DNA from 3 places in the Streptomyces sp. NPDC058274 genome. Region 1 is predicted to be linked to each of the others. Evidence: riboswitches for the same ligand, from Rfam matches in the RefSeq annotation. Region 1 holds a riboswitch; each other region holds the start of a gene.
The links. A riboswitch is a leader RNA that binds a small molecule or an ion and turns the genes downstream of it on or off. The one in region 1 is predicted to bind S-adenosylmethionine.
Positions count from the first base shown of each region.

Region 2: it holds a riboswitch for S-adenosylmethionine, as region 1 does, so the genes downstream of both, ACFVYF_RS02180 (aminotransferase class V-fold PLP-dependent enzyme) here and ACFVYF_RS37460 (glutathione S-transferase family protein) in region 1, are expected to answer to the same signal.
Region 3: it holds a riboswitch for S-adenosylmethionine, as region 1 does, so the genes downstream of both, thrC (threonine synthase) here and ACFVYF_RS37460 (glutathione S-transferase family protein) in region 1, are expected to answer to the same signal.

Region 1 covers NZ_JBHVXW010000035.1:25,824-29,723, reverse strand. The annotation lists gene ACFVYF_RS37470 (LLM class flavin-dependent oxidoreductase) at 1-748, opposite strand, end outside; gene ACFVYF_RS37465 (putative leader peptide) at 823-948, opposite strand; SAM riboswitch class IV at 1,298-1,439, shown strand; gene ACFVYF_RS37460 (glutathione S-transferase family protein) at 1,637-2,545, shown strand; gene ACFVYF_RS37455 (diaminopropionate ammonia-lyase) at 2,556-3,656, opposite strand.
Region 2 covers NZ_JBHVXW010000001.1:476,816-480,715, reverse strand. The annotation lists gene ACFVYF_RS02190 (cytochrome bc complex cytochrome b subunit) at 1-1,033, shown strand, start outside; gene trpD (anthranilate phosphoribosyltransferase) at 1,190-2,254, shown strand; SAM riboswitch class IV at 2,500-2,616, shown strand; gene ACFVYF_RS02180 (aminotransferase class V-fold PLP-dependent enzyme) at 2,807-3,900, shown strand, end outside.
Region 3 covers NZ_JBHVXW010000016.1:149,919-153,818, forward strand. The annotation lists gene ACFVYF_RS27475 (trehalose-6-phosphate synthase) at 1-214, opposite strand, end outside; gene ACFVYF_RS27480 (glucosyl-3-phosphoglycerate synthase) at 321-1,265, opposite strand; SAM riboswitch class I at 1,437-1,596, shown strand; gene thrC (threonine synthase) at 1,614-2,915, shown strand; gene ACFVYF_RS27490 (MoaD/ThiS family protein) at 3,031-3,309, shown strand; gene ACFVYF_RS27495 (cold-shock protein) at 3,759-3,900, shown strand, end outside.

The DNA.
Region 1 (3,900 bases):
GCTCGAAGGGGGCACCGGAGACCGTCTCGTGGGCCGACGCGCTGACGATCGGCTGGCCCTGCGGCGGCCGGGGCGTGATCGAGGGCCCCTTGACACTGAAGTGCCGGCACTCGAAGTCGATGTAGTGCAGCTTGTCGCGGTCGATGAAACGGCCTGTCGCGGTGTCCCGGATCTCCGCGTCGTCCTCCCAGCTGTCCCACAGCCTGCGCACCGCCTCGACGTAGTCCCCCGCCTCCTCGAAGAGGTCCGCGGTCAACTCCCGTACGGCCGGGGTGTCCAGGTCCTCGATGCCGAAGCCGGGGATCGTACGGCGGCCGAAGTGCGCGGCCTCGTTCCGGCGGGCCGACACCTGGACGCGCAGTCCGGCCCGGCCGCCGCTGACGTAGTCCAGGGTGGCGATGGCCTTGGAGATGTGGAACGGCTCGGTGTGGGTGGCGACCACGGTCGGAACGAGGCCGATGTGCCGGGTCAACGGGGCGATCCTGGCGGCGACCAGCGCCGCGTCGAGGCGGCCGCGCACCTGGTCGGTGCGCCCGTCGGGCTCGGTGAAACGGGACGACTGGAGGCCGAGGGAGTCCTCGATCGTGACGAAGTCGAGCAGTCCGCGCTCGGCCTCGGCGACGAGGTCGGCCCAGTAGCCGGCGGTGAGGAGGTCGCGGGGCCGGGACGCGGGCTCGCGCCATGCGGCAGGGTGCCAGCCGGCGCCGTCGAGCGCGACGGCAAGGTGCAGCGGGGAAATCGGGGACACGGCGGAGTGCCTTCCTGGTCGACCACGGGAGATCGCCGGCCCTCATCCGGTGAGGCCGGCGGCGGGAGAACAGGTCAGGGGCGACAGAGCGCGCCGGCCACGCGCAGCAGATCGATGTGCGCGCGGGAGTAGAGCCGGATTCGGCGACCCGGGCGTACGGCGGCGACAGGCCTGCGGGAGACGGGCGGCATGCCGCTCATCGCTCCCACCTCCGCTCCGGTCCGGTGCCCTGTGACTCTCGCAACCGCGGGGCCGCGCACTTTGTTCCGGCGGCGCCGGACAACTGTCGGCCACCGATCGCACGGACCACCTGGTGACCTGTTCCGGCGGCGCCGAACGGCTGTCGGCCACCAGTCGTACGGACCACGCGGTGAGGCCCGGAGGACCACGTGGTGGGACACGGCAAGGACCAAGTGGCGGGATTTCGCGGCGAACCACGGGCGTGACGTCGCGGAGGACCACGGGCGCGACGTCGCGGAGGACCACGGGGTGAGACTTCGTGGACGCCTTCTTGACGCCCTCACGGAGCGCCACGACACTGACGGGGACGGTCACGATTGTCAGCGCCCCTCGGCAGGGTTTCCTGCCGGTGGTCATCGGCCCCGGCCCGCTGGCAGGCAACCCTTCCACCGCGACGGGGTGCCCCGGGTGACGACCGGGTTCCGCCGGTGCGGCGGGACAAGCGTGGTCTCGCGTCTCGCGAGCCCCGAGTGCGAAGCCGGTGGGAATTGCCCAGGAACTGCTTGACGAGACGCCTGCACATCGATCTGTTGCGTGTCTCCAGCGCGTACTAGTCCGACCGATCCGGACCGGTACGAAAGCGCAGTCACTCCGTTCCGTCGCGGCGCCCACAAGGCGGCCGGGACTTTCGCAATCCCGTGGAGAGTCATGCCCGAGACCATGTCGCACACCTCCAGCACGGGCGCGTCCTGTGCCGGCACCGCCGGCAGCGCCCTCACCTCCGCCCCTCGCACGTCCGGCACAGGCAGCGCCGCCTGCGCCCCGGCGCCGAGCGCTCCGGCCCCGTGCACTCCGGCCGCATACGCACCGGCCCGCCGGCTGCCGGGCCAGATCGGCGCGGTCCCCCGGCCCCGGGGCACCTCGCCGGCCGGCCGCGCCGAGCACAACCGGATCGGCGTCGACGTCGCCGGCGGCTTCTACCCCGCCCCCCACCGCTATCAGCTGTATCTCTCCGCGGACTGTCCGCTCTCGCTGCGTGTCTCGCTGACCCTCGGCGTCCTGGGTCTTGAGGACTCGGTCGCCACCACACTCCTCGGCCCTTCCGCCGACACCCCGGACGCGTTCGCCGCCCTGCGCGGGGCCTACGAGGCCACCTGGCACCACTACGACGGCCCGTTGACCGCTCCCGCGCTGTGCGACCGCTGGACCGGACGCGTCGTCAGCAACGACACCCCCGACATTCTGCGCGACCTCGCGGGCCTGGCGGCCGGCCGCAACGGATCCGGTGTCCCCGTGCTGCGCCCGCCGGCCCTGACGGAGGACATCGACGTCCTCCGTGAGCTCCTGGACACGGACGTCACCCCGGCCGCACGGCCGCACCGGCGGACGGCGGCACTGGAGCTGCTGGACCGTCGACTCGCCGCGACCGCCTACGCGTTGGGCGAGGAGCTCACCGCGGCGGACATCGACCTCTGGGTGGCCCTGGTCCACCTCGAAACCCCCGACGCCGTGTCCCCGTACGCACATCTGCCGCATCTGCGGGACTACGTGCGACGCCTCGACGCCCACCCGGCGTTCCGCGGGAGGGTGGCACGCCCGGATCACCAGGTGATCTGACCGGCCACGATCAGCCCGGAAGAGTCGCGGGGTTGGCGGCAGCGCCCTCCGTGTTGAGCAGGACGACCGTCGAAGCGGGGCCGATGCCCAGGGCCGTACGACGTTCCGTGGCGTCGTGGCCGGTGAGCGCGGCCCTGGCGCCGGCCAGCGAAGCGGCGCCGCAGGGGCCGGCGGAGACACCGAGGGCGGCCAGGTCGCCGGCGGCACGGAAGGCGGCCGCGTCCGTGACGGAGACCGCGGCGTCCAGGCCGTCCCGCAGCCGGGGCCACGCGATGCTGGACGGCGTACCGCAGTTCAGGCCCGCCATCGCGGTACCGCCGGTGGTGACGCTCACCCGTTCACCGCGCAGGAGGCTCTGCGTCACGCACGCGGCGGCGCCGGGTTCCACCGCGAGCAGCGCGGGCGCCCGTCGTTGCGCGGGCCGGCTGCGGTAGTGGGTGACGACGGCCTGGGCCAGCGAGCCCACTCCCACGGGCACGGCGACGAGATCGGGCCCGGTGACCGCGGCGGCGGCGAGTTGGCTGTCGATCTCGGCGCAGAGGGTCGAATAGCCCTCGACGATCCAGCCGGGGACGCGTTCGTAGCCGGGCCAGGCGGTGTCCTGGACCAGGACCGCGTCCGGGGCGGCGGCCGCCTCGGCCGCCAGGCGTACGGCGTCGTCGTAGTGGCCGGCGACCGGGGTCAGTTCGGCTCCTTCGGCGGCGATGGCGCGCGCGGCCTCCGGATGCACGCCCTCCGGCACGAAGACATGGGCGCGCAGCCCGAACACGCGGGCCGTACGGGCCACCGCGCGGCCGTGGTTGCCGTCGGTCGCGGTCACCAGAGTCACCGGCCCCGCCGCGTACGTGCCGATGGCGGCTGCCCGCTCCGCGAGCGTCCGGTGCACCGCCCAGGCCGCACCCAGCACCTTGAACGCGGGCAGCCCCAGCCGCGCCGACTCGTCCTTCACGAAGACCCGGCCGACGTCCAACTCGGCTGCGAGAGAAGGGAGTTCCGTCAGCGGAGTGGGTGCGTATCCGGGCAGTGAGGCGTGAAAGGCCCGCACCCGGGCCGGCGCGGGAGCGCAGGTCCAGCTTCGAGCGGCGGAGCGCGCGAACCAGTACTCGGCCACTACTCGTGTCCTCCTCGCTCGCCGGGCGGCCGACCGATATACGTACGCATACGTCACATGCGGCACGTCATCGGTGACCTCACCGTCCCTGTCGGCGCGTTCGCCGCACGACGTCACCCGGAGGGGCAACCAACGCTCTCCGAGGCATGATCCAAGACTGCGCAAAGAGGCGCTATGCATCGTGCAACGCGCCCCCTCCGCGCGCCCCCCACACCTACGTTTCGTACGTGACAGCCAACTCCCA
Region 2 (3,900 bases), on a different contig from region 1:
CGGAGGCGAGTTCCCGGGCGGCGACTTCGTGGCCCGCTTCTACTCGATCCACATCCTGCTGCTGCCGGGCATCATGCTCGGTCTGGTGGTGGGGCACCTGATCCTGGTCTTCTACCACAAGCACACGCAGTGGGCGGGTCCGGGCAAGACCGAGAAGAACGTCGTGGGCATGCCCCTGCTGCCGGTCTACATGGCCAAGGCGGGCGGCTTCTTCTTCCTGGTCTTCGGTGTCATCACCGCCATCGCGGCGATCGCCTCGATCAACCCGATCTGGGCCATGGGTCCCTACCGTCCGGACCAGGTGTCCACGGGCGCCCAGCCCGACTGGTACATGGGCTTCTCCGAAGGCCTGATCCGCTTCATGCCGGGCTGGGAGATCAACCTCTGGGGTCACACGCTCGTACTGGGCGTGTTCATCCCGCTGATGATCTTCCCGCTGGTCCTGGTCGCGATCGCGGTCTACCCGTTCATCGAGTCCTGGGTCACCGGCGACAAGCGCGAGCACCACATCCTGGACCGCCCGCGCAACGTGCCGACCCGCACCGCCTTCGGTGTGGCCTGGGTGACGCTGTACCTGGGTCTGCTGATCGGCGGCGGCAACGACCTGTGGGCCACGCACTTCCACCTGTCGATCAACTCGATCACCTGGTTCGTCCGGATCTTCTTCTTCGTCGGACCGGTCATCGCGTTCCTCATCACCAAGCGGATCTGCCTCGGCCTCCAGCGCCGCGACCGGGACAAGGTGCTGCACGGCCGCGAGTCGGGCATCATCAAGCGCCTGCCGCACGGTGAGTTCATCGAGGTGCACGAGCCGCTCAGCCAGGAGGCACTGCACACGCTCACCGCGCACGAGCAGTACCAGCCGGCCCAGATCGGCCCCGCGGTCGACGAGAACGGTGTCGAGCGCAAGGTGAAGGGCTCGCAGAAGCTGCGCGCCAAGCTGAGCGAGGGCTTCTACGGGGAGGACAGCCAGATCCCCAAGCCCACGGTCGAGGAGTACAAGGAGATCACGAGCGGCCACGGCCACCACTGATCACCTGACCGGTCCGCGCTGACCGCCACGGCTGGAGCCCCGTCCATTGCATGGACGGGGCTCTTTGCCGTCCTTGGGCCTGGATAGGGTGGACCCTGCTTGTTACACGTCGTGTACGTGTCTTCTTGTACGTGTCTACGAACCCAGGAGCGGCATATGAGTGCTGTGACCCCCGCTGGAGGCGGCATCGCGGCGGGCCGCTCCTGGCCCGTGGTGTTGGACGGCCTTCTCGAAGGCCGTGACCAGAGCGCGGACGACACGGCCTGGGCGATGGACCGCATCATGCGGGGCGAGGCGACGGACGCGCAGATCGCCGGGTTCGTGGTGGCGCTGCGTGCCAAGGGCGAGACCGTCGAGGAGATCTCCGGGCTCGTCCGGACGATGTACGAGCACGCCAACGTGATCGAGGTGCCGGGGCCGACCGTCGACATCGTCGGCACCGGCGGCGACGGCGCGAAGACCGTCAACATCTCCACGATGTCGGCGATCGTCGTGGCCGGCACGGGTGCCAAGGTCGTCAAGCACGGCAACCGGGCCGCGTCCAGCGCGTCCGGCGCCTCGGACGTCCTGGAGAAGCTCGGCGTCAACCTGGAGCTGACCCCGAAGCGGGTCGCCGAGGTCGCCGAGGAGGCCGGGATCACCTTCTGCTTCGCGGTGAAGTTCCATCCGGCGCTGCGTCATGTGGCGGCGGCACGCGGCCAGTTGGGGATCCGGACGACCTTCAACGTCCTCGGGCCGCTCACCAACCCGGCGCGGGTCAAGGCGCAGGCGGTCGGTGTCGCCGATCTCCGGATGGCGCCCATCGTGGCCGGAGTCTTCGCCGAGCGCGGGAACTCCTCGCTGGTCTGCCGCGGCGACGACGGCCTCGACGAGCTGACCACCACGTCGACGTCGAAGGTGTGGGTCGTACGCGACGGGAAGGTCCACGAGGAGAGCTTCGATCCGCGGGACGTCGGGATCGAGCTGGTCCCGGTGGAGGCACTGCGGGGCGCCGACGCGTCGTACAACGCGGATGTCGCGCGCCGGCTGCTGAACGGGGAGAAGGGGCCGGTGCGGGACGCGGTGCTGCTGAACTCCGCGGCTGCGCTGGTCGCCCTGTCGCCGGGCGACGGGTCGCTCGCCGAGCAGATCCACGCCGGGATGCAGCAGGCGGCGGAGGCCATCGACTCGGGGGCCGCGAAGCGGGCTCTCGAGCGGTGGGTGGCGGCCACGAACGCGTAGCGCCCGTGGCGGGCGGGGGTGCGGCCCCCGCCCGCTTCAGCCCGTACGGGGGCGCCGGCTCGGCCGTACGGGGGGCGCCGGCTCGGCCTTACGGGGGGCGCCGGCTCGGCCCGGCCGCCGTGGCTGCCTGCGGTACCCGGGCCCCAGGGCCCAAGAGGCCGGCCCCCGAGCCGGCCGGGCCGTCGTCGTCCCGGCATCCGGACACGGGGTTGCGACGGGACGATCATGTGGCAAGATGCTGGGCAGGTCATGAGCGACAGCCATCAGGCCCCGGCCGGCTGTCCGGCAACCCTCCGTCCGTGGCGGGGTGCCCCGGGTGAAGACCAGGCCGCAGGCAGCGAGGTCTGCGGCAAGCGCGGACCCCTCGCCCTCTTCCGAGTGGCTACAGCCCAGGGGTCCTGGTCATTCAGGGAGCCTTCTGTGAGCAAGCGAATGCGATAGGGCGTAGAGCCCCGCCTCCGCATACCCCTTTCACCTTTTCTGCGCCGAGCCGGCCGTACGTTCCGTACCCGCTCGCGTGGTGATTTCGCCTGCCTCATACGGGAGTTCGCCATGTCTGTCTCCACCGTTGCCGCCGACCCGTCCGTCTGTGCCCCGCTGCCGGTTCTGGGCCGGCATGTCACCGTCCCGCTCGTCACCGGCGGCGAAGTCACGTACGCCGCGCTCGACTACGCCGCCAGCGCGCCGGCCCTCCAGCGGGTGTGGGACGACGTGGCCGCGTACGCCCCGTACTACGGCAGCGTGCACCGCGGGGCCGGATATCTGTCCCAGCTCTCCACCGACCTGTTCGAGAACGCCCGCAGGACCGTCGGCGAGTTCCTCGACTGCCGTGAGAACGACCAGGTCGTGTTCACTCGTTCGACCACCGACTCGCTGAACCTGCTCGCCGCCGCGCTGCCGGCCGACTGCCAGGTCTTCGTCTTCGAGACCGAGCACCACGCCTCGCTGCTGCCCTGGCGGGACGCCCGGGTGACGTACCTGAACGCCCCGCGGACGCCCGGTGAGGCCGTGGCGACCCTGGAGCGCGCGCTCGCCGACCGCGACCCCTACGGCCCGGCCCTGGTGTGCGTCACCGGTGCCTCGAACGTCACCGGCGAGCTGTGGCCGGTGCGTGAACTCGCCGCGGCTGCCCACGCGCACGGTGCGCGCATCGTCCTGGACGCCGCGCAGCTCGCCCCGCACCACCCCGTGTCGGTGCGGGAGCTCGACGTCGACTGGGTCGCCTTCTCCGGCCACAAGCTGTACGCCCCGTTCGGCTCCGGTGTCCTCGCGGGCCGCGCCGACTGGCTGACCGAGGCGGAGCCGTACCTCGCGGGCGGCGGCGCCAGCCGCAAGGTCTCGCGGCGCCAGGACGGGGGAGTGGACGTGGAGTGGCACGAGAGTGCCGCCCGTCACGAGGCCGGTTCGCCGAACGTCATCGGGGTCCACTCGATCGCGTCGGCCTGCAAGGCCCTGACCGAGGCCGGCTTCGACACCCTGGTGGCCCGCGAGCGGTATCTGATCGACACGGTCCGCGCGGGCCTCGCCGAGGTGCCCGAGGTGCGTGTCCTGTCCCTCTTCGGTGACGACGCCCCGCGGGTCGGCGTCATCTCCTTCGTCGTCGAGGGCTGGAACAGCTCGCACTTCGCGGCCGCCCTGTCCGCCGA
Region 3 (3,900 bases), on a different contig from region 1:
CGCCGACCCCGCGCCGCACCGCCTCGCGGTCCCCGTCGCCGAGCGCGGCGCACACCCACAGCGCGCCCGCGTCGGGTCCGATCGCGGACAGACCCGAGACCAGCCCGCCCCCGCCGCGCTTGGCGTGGAGCGAGCCGTCCTCGCGTACGTCGTAGGAGACAGGGCCGCGGTTGGAGGCGACGAGGATCTGGTGGGCGCCGTGCGTGGAAGCCATAAGCCTCAACCTAGCCCGGCTCGGAAACGCTCAAACGTACGGGCCGAGTAAGGCGAGACCGTATACAACCGGCGGATTTCGTCACGGAGCGTGCCCGGCGCTCCGGTCAGGCCACTCTGCGTGTCTGGTACTCCCTGATGTCCACCATCGGCGGCCGTTCCTCCGTGTCCACGGAGTAGGTGCGGGGCTCGAAGCCGTCCTCGCCCCGCTCGAACTGGGTGAGGGCGGGGCGGATCAGATGCCCGCGGGCCAGCCGCAGCTGCGCGGTCCGGTAGATCGCGGCGGCCATCCGGCCCAGCGCCTGCCCGTCCTGGTGTCGGTGCTTGCGGACGCCGACGTCGACCTGGGCGAGCGAGTCGAGGCCCACCAGGTGCAGGGCGTCGACGAGCATGCCCAGCTCCACGCCGTACCCGACCGGGAACGGGAGCTGTTCCAGCAGGGAGCGGCGGGCGGCGTACTCCCCGCCGAGCGGCTGGACGAACCCCGCCAGCTGCGGCCAGTGCATGTTCAGCAGCGGGCGCGCCATGAGCTCGGTGACCCGTCCGCCCTGGCCGGCCGCCGAGCCCAGCGGCCGGTCGTACATGGCCTTGACGAGGTCCACGCCTGGGTCGGTGAGCAGCGGCCCCACGATTCCGGAGACGAAGTCCGACGAGAACTCCTTGAGGTCCGCGTCGATGAAGCAGACGATGTCCCCGCTCGTCACCAGCAGCGACCGCCACAGGACCTCGCCCTTGCCGGGCACGGCCGCCAGTCGCGGCAGGATCTCGTCCCGGTGGACCACGCGGGCGCCCGCCGCGGCGGCCACCTCCGAGGTGCGGTCCGTCGAACCCGAGTCGACCACGACGATCTCGTCGACGAGCGGGATCTGCTGCATCAGATCGTGGCGGATGACGGCGACGATCTCGCCGACGGTCTCCTCCTCGTTGAGCGCGGGCAGCACTACGCTGACCGTCGAGCCCGAGGTGCGTTTGGCGGCGATGAGCTTGTGGAGCGGGCGGTCGGTCATGGCCCAGGAGCGGGTGCTCAGCCAGCGCTCGACTTCTTCCAGCACAGTCTGCGGCTCCTCACTGTTCGATCACATGGTCCTTCAGGTATGTGATCCATCTCGCGGTTCGGACGACTATCTCAACTGTCCTGGCCTTCGGTTACAGTCTTGAACAACGCGGATGACCATCGCATGTCCTGGCTCGTCCCCGTGCACTACCGAACAACAACCGAATACCGCTCATCCAGAGGGGCAGAGGGATACGGCCCGTTGAAGCCCCGGCAACCCTCCAGTCGGTTCTCGTCACTGATCGCTGCTGATCAGTTCCGCGAGGCTCCCGACTAGGGAAGGTGCCAAATCCGTCTCACGGCGAAGTGCGCCGTGAGGAAGATGAGGAGAAAGGGCCTCGCCTCCATGGCTGCGCAGACAGTTGCAAGCACCACGAACTCCGCCACCGCCGCGAACTCCGTCGATCTCGGTCCCGCCGCGGCTCTCTCGTGCCGTGAATGCGGACACCGTGTGCCGCTCGGCCCGGTCTTCGCCTGCGAGGAGTGTTTCGGCCCGCTGGAGATCGCGTACGACTTCTCGGGCCACGACACCGAGGAACTCCGCAAGCGCATCGAAGCGGGCCCCGCGAACATCTGGCGCTACGCGCCGCTGCTGCCCGTCCCCGCGGACGTCGCCGAGAAGCCGAACATCAACCCGGGCTGGACCAAGCTCGTCCAGGCCGACAACCTGGCGCGCGAGCTGGGTGTCGACTCCGGCAAGCTCTTCGTCAAGGACGACTCCGGCAACCCGACGCACTCCTTCAAGGACCGCGTCGTGGCCCAGGCGATCGAGGCCGCCCGCGCCTTCGGCTTCACCACCCTCTCCTGCTCCTCCACGGGCAACCTGGCCGGCGCCGTCGGTGCCGCCGCCGCCCGCGCGGGCTTCCGCTCCTGCGTGTTCATCCCGCACGACCTGGAGCAGGGCAAGGTCGTCATGGCCGCGATCTACGGCGGCGAGCTCGTCGGCATCGAGGGCAACTACGACGACGTGAACCGCTTCTGCTCCGAGCTGATCGGCGACCCGGCCGGCGAGGGCTGGGGCTTTGTCAACGTCAACCTCCGGCCGTACTACGCGGAGGGCTCCAAGACCCTCGCGTACGAGATCTGTGAGCAGCTCGGCTGGCGGCTGCCCGACCAGCTGGTCGTCCCGATCGCCTCCGGCTCCCAGCTCACGAAGATCGACAAGGGGCTGAAGGAGCTGATCGAGCTCGGTCTCGTCGAGGACAAGCCGTACAAGATCTTCGGCGCCCAGGCCGAGGGCTGCTCGCCGGTGTCCGTCGCCTACAAGGCCGGGCACGACGTCGTACGGCCGCAGAAGCCGAACACCATCGCCAAGTCGCTCGCCATCGGCAACCCGGCCGACGGGCCTTACGTGCTCGACATCGCGCGGCGCACGGGCGGTGCGGTGGAGGACGTCAACGACGAGCAGGTCGTCGACGCGATCAAGCTCCTCGCGCGCACGGAGGGCATCTTCGCCGAGACGGCGGGCGGCGTGACCGTGGGTGTCGCGAAGAAGCTGATCGAGAACGGGCTGCTGGACCCGACGCTGACCACCGTCGTCCTGAACACGGGTGATGGTCTGAAGACGCTGGACGCGGTGGCCGGCACGGGGCTGACCGCGACGATCCGCCCGAACCTCGACTCCTTCAGGGAAGCTGGGCTCGCGTAACGGCCGTTGTCCGTCTGCGGCCGGTGGGGGCCGGCCGCGCCCGCGCGGCGGAGCCGCATGTTCAACGCAGTCCCGCGCCCTTGGAGGGGCGCCATCCGACCGGAGGTCACAAGGCATGAGCGTCAACGTCCGCATCCCCACCATCCTGCGCACCTACACCGGTGGCAAGGCCGAGGTCCCCGCCGAGGGTGGGACCCTCGGTGAGGTCATCGCGGACCTGGAGAAGAACCACACGGGCATCGCCGCGCGCGTCCTGGACGACCAGGGCAAGCTGCGCCGCTTCGTCAACGTGTACGTGAACGACGACGACGTCCGCTTCGAGCAGGGCCTGGAGACGGCTACGCCGGACGGTGCGGGCGTCTCGATCATTCCGGCCGTGGCCGGCGGCTGCTGACGGGCTGAAGGCCGGACAAACGGCCGCGGCGCCGGTCCGACCACTAAGAGTTCACCGAATTGCCCTCTCCGTGAGAGAAACGGAGGGGGCAATTCTGCATGGTTGAGCGCGGTACAGTTGGGGAAGCCGCTTCTCCTTTCATGCCGGGCGCATATGAGCCTTCGCTCGGTGCCCGACAAGAAGTCGCCAATATGCCCGGTATTTTTGCGCCGATTACGGCATTTATGGGGCCCGACTTGCCCTGAATATGTGCAAATTCTCCACATATTCCCGATCGGGCTTGCCCAGAATTCTCGTCCGATTGACCTGTTGCAGACGGCAGTTGGACAGATACATTCAGCCGCGGTCGACGCGTTCCGGCGCACACCCCCAACCGTTTGGGGGGTGAGGTCTGACCCGGATCCACGAAGTGTGGATCTGTGCAAGGGCCAGTAATAGGGGAGTTAGGCATGGCTCAGGGCACCGTCAAGTGGTTCAACGCGGAGAAGGGGTACGGCTTCATCGCGGTCGACGGTGGTGCGGACGTCTTCGTGCACTACAGCGCGATTCAGATGGACGGCTACCGCACCCTTGAAGAGGGTCAGCGAGTGG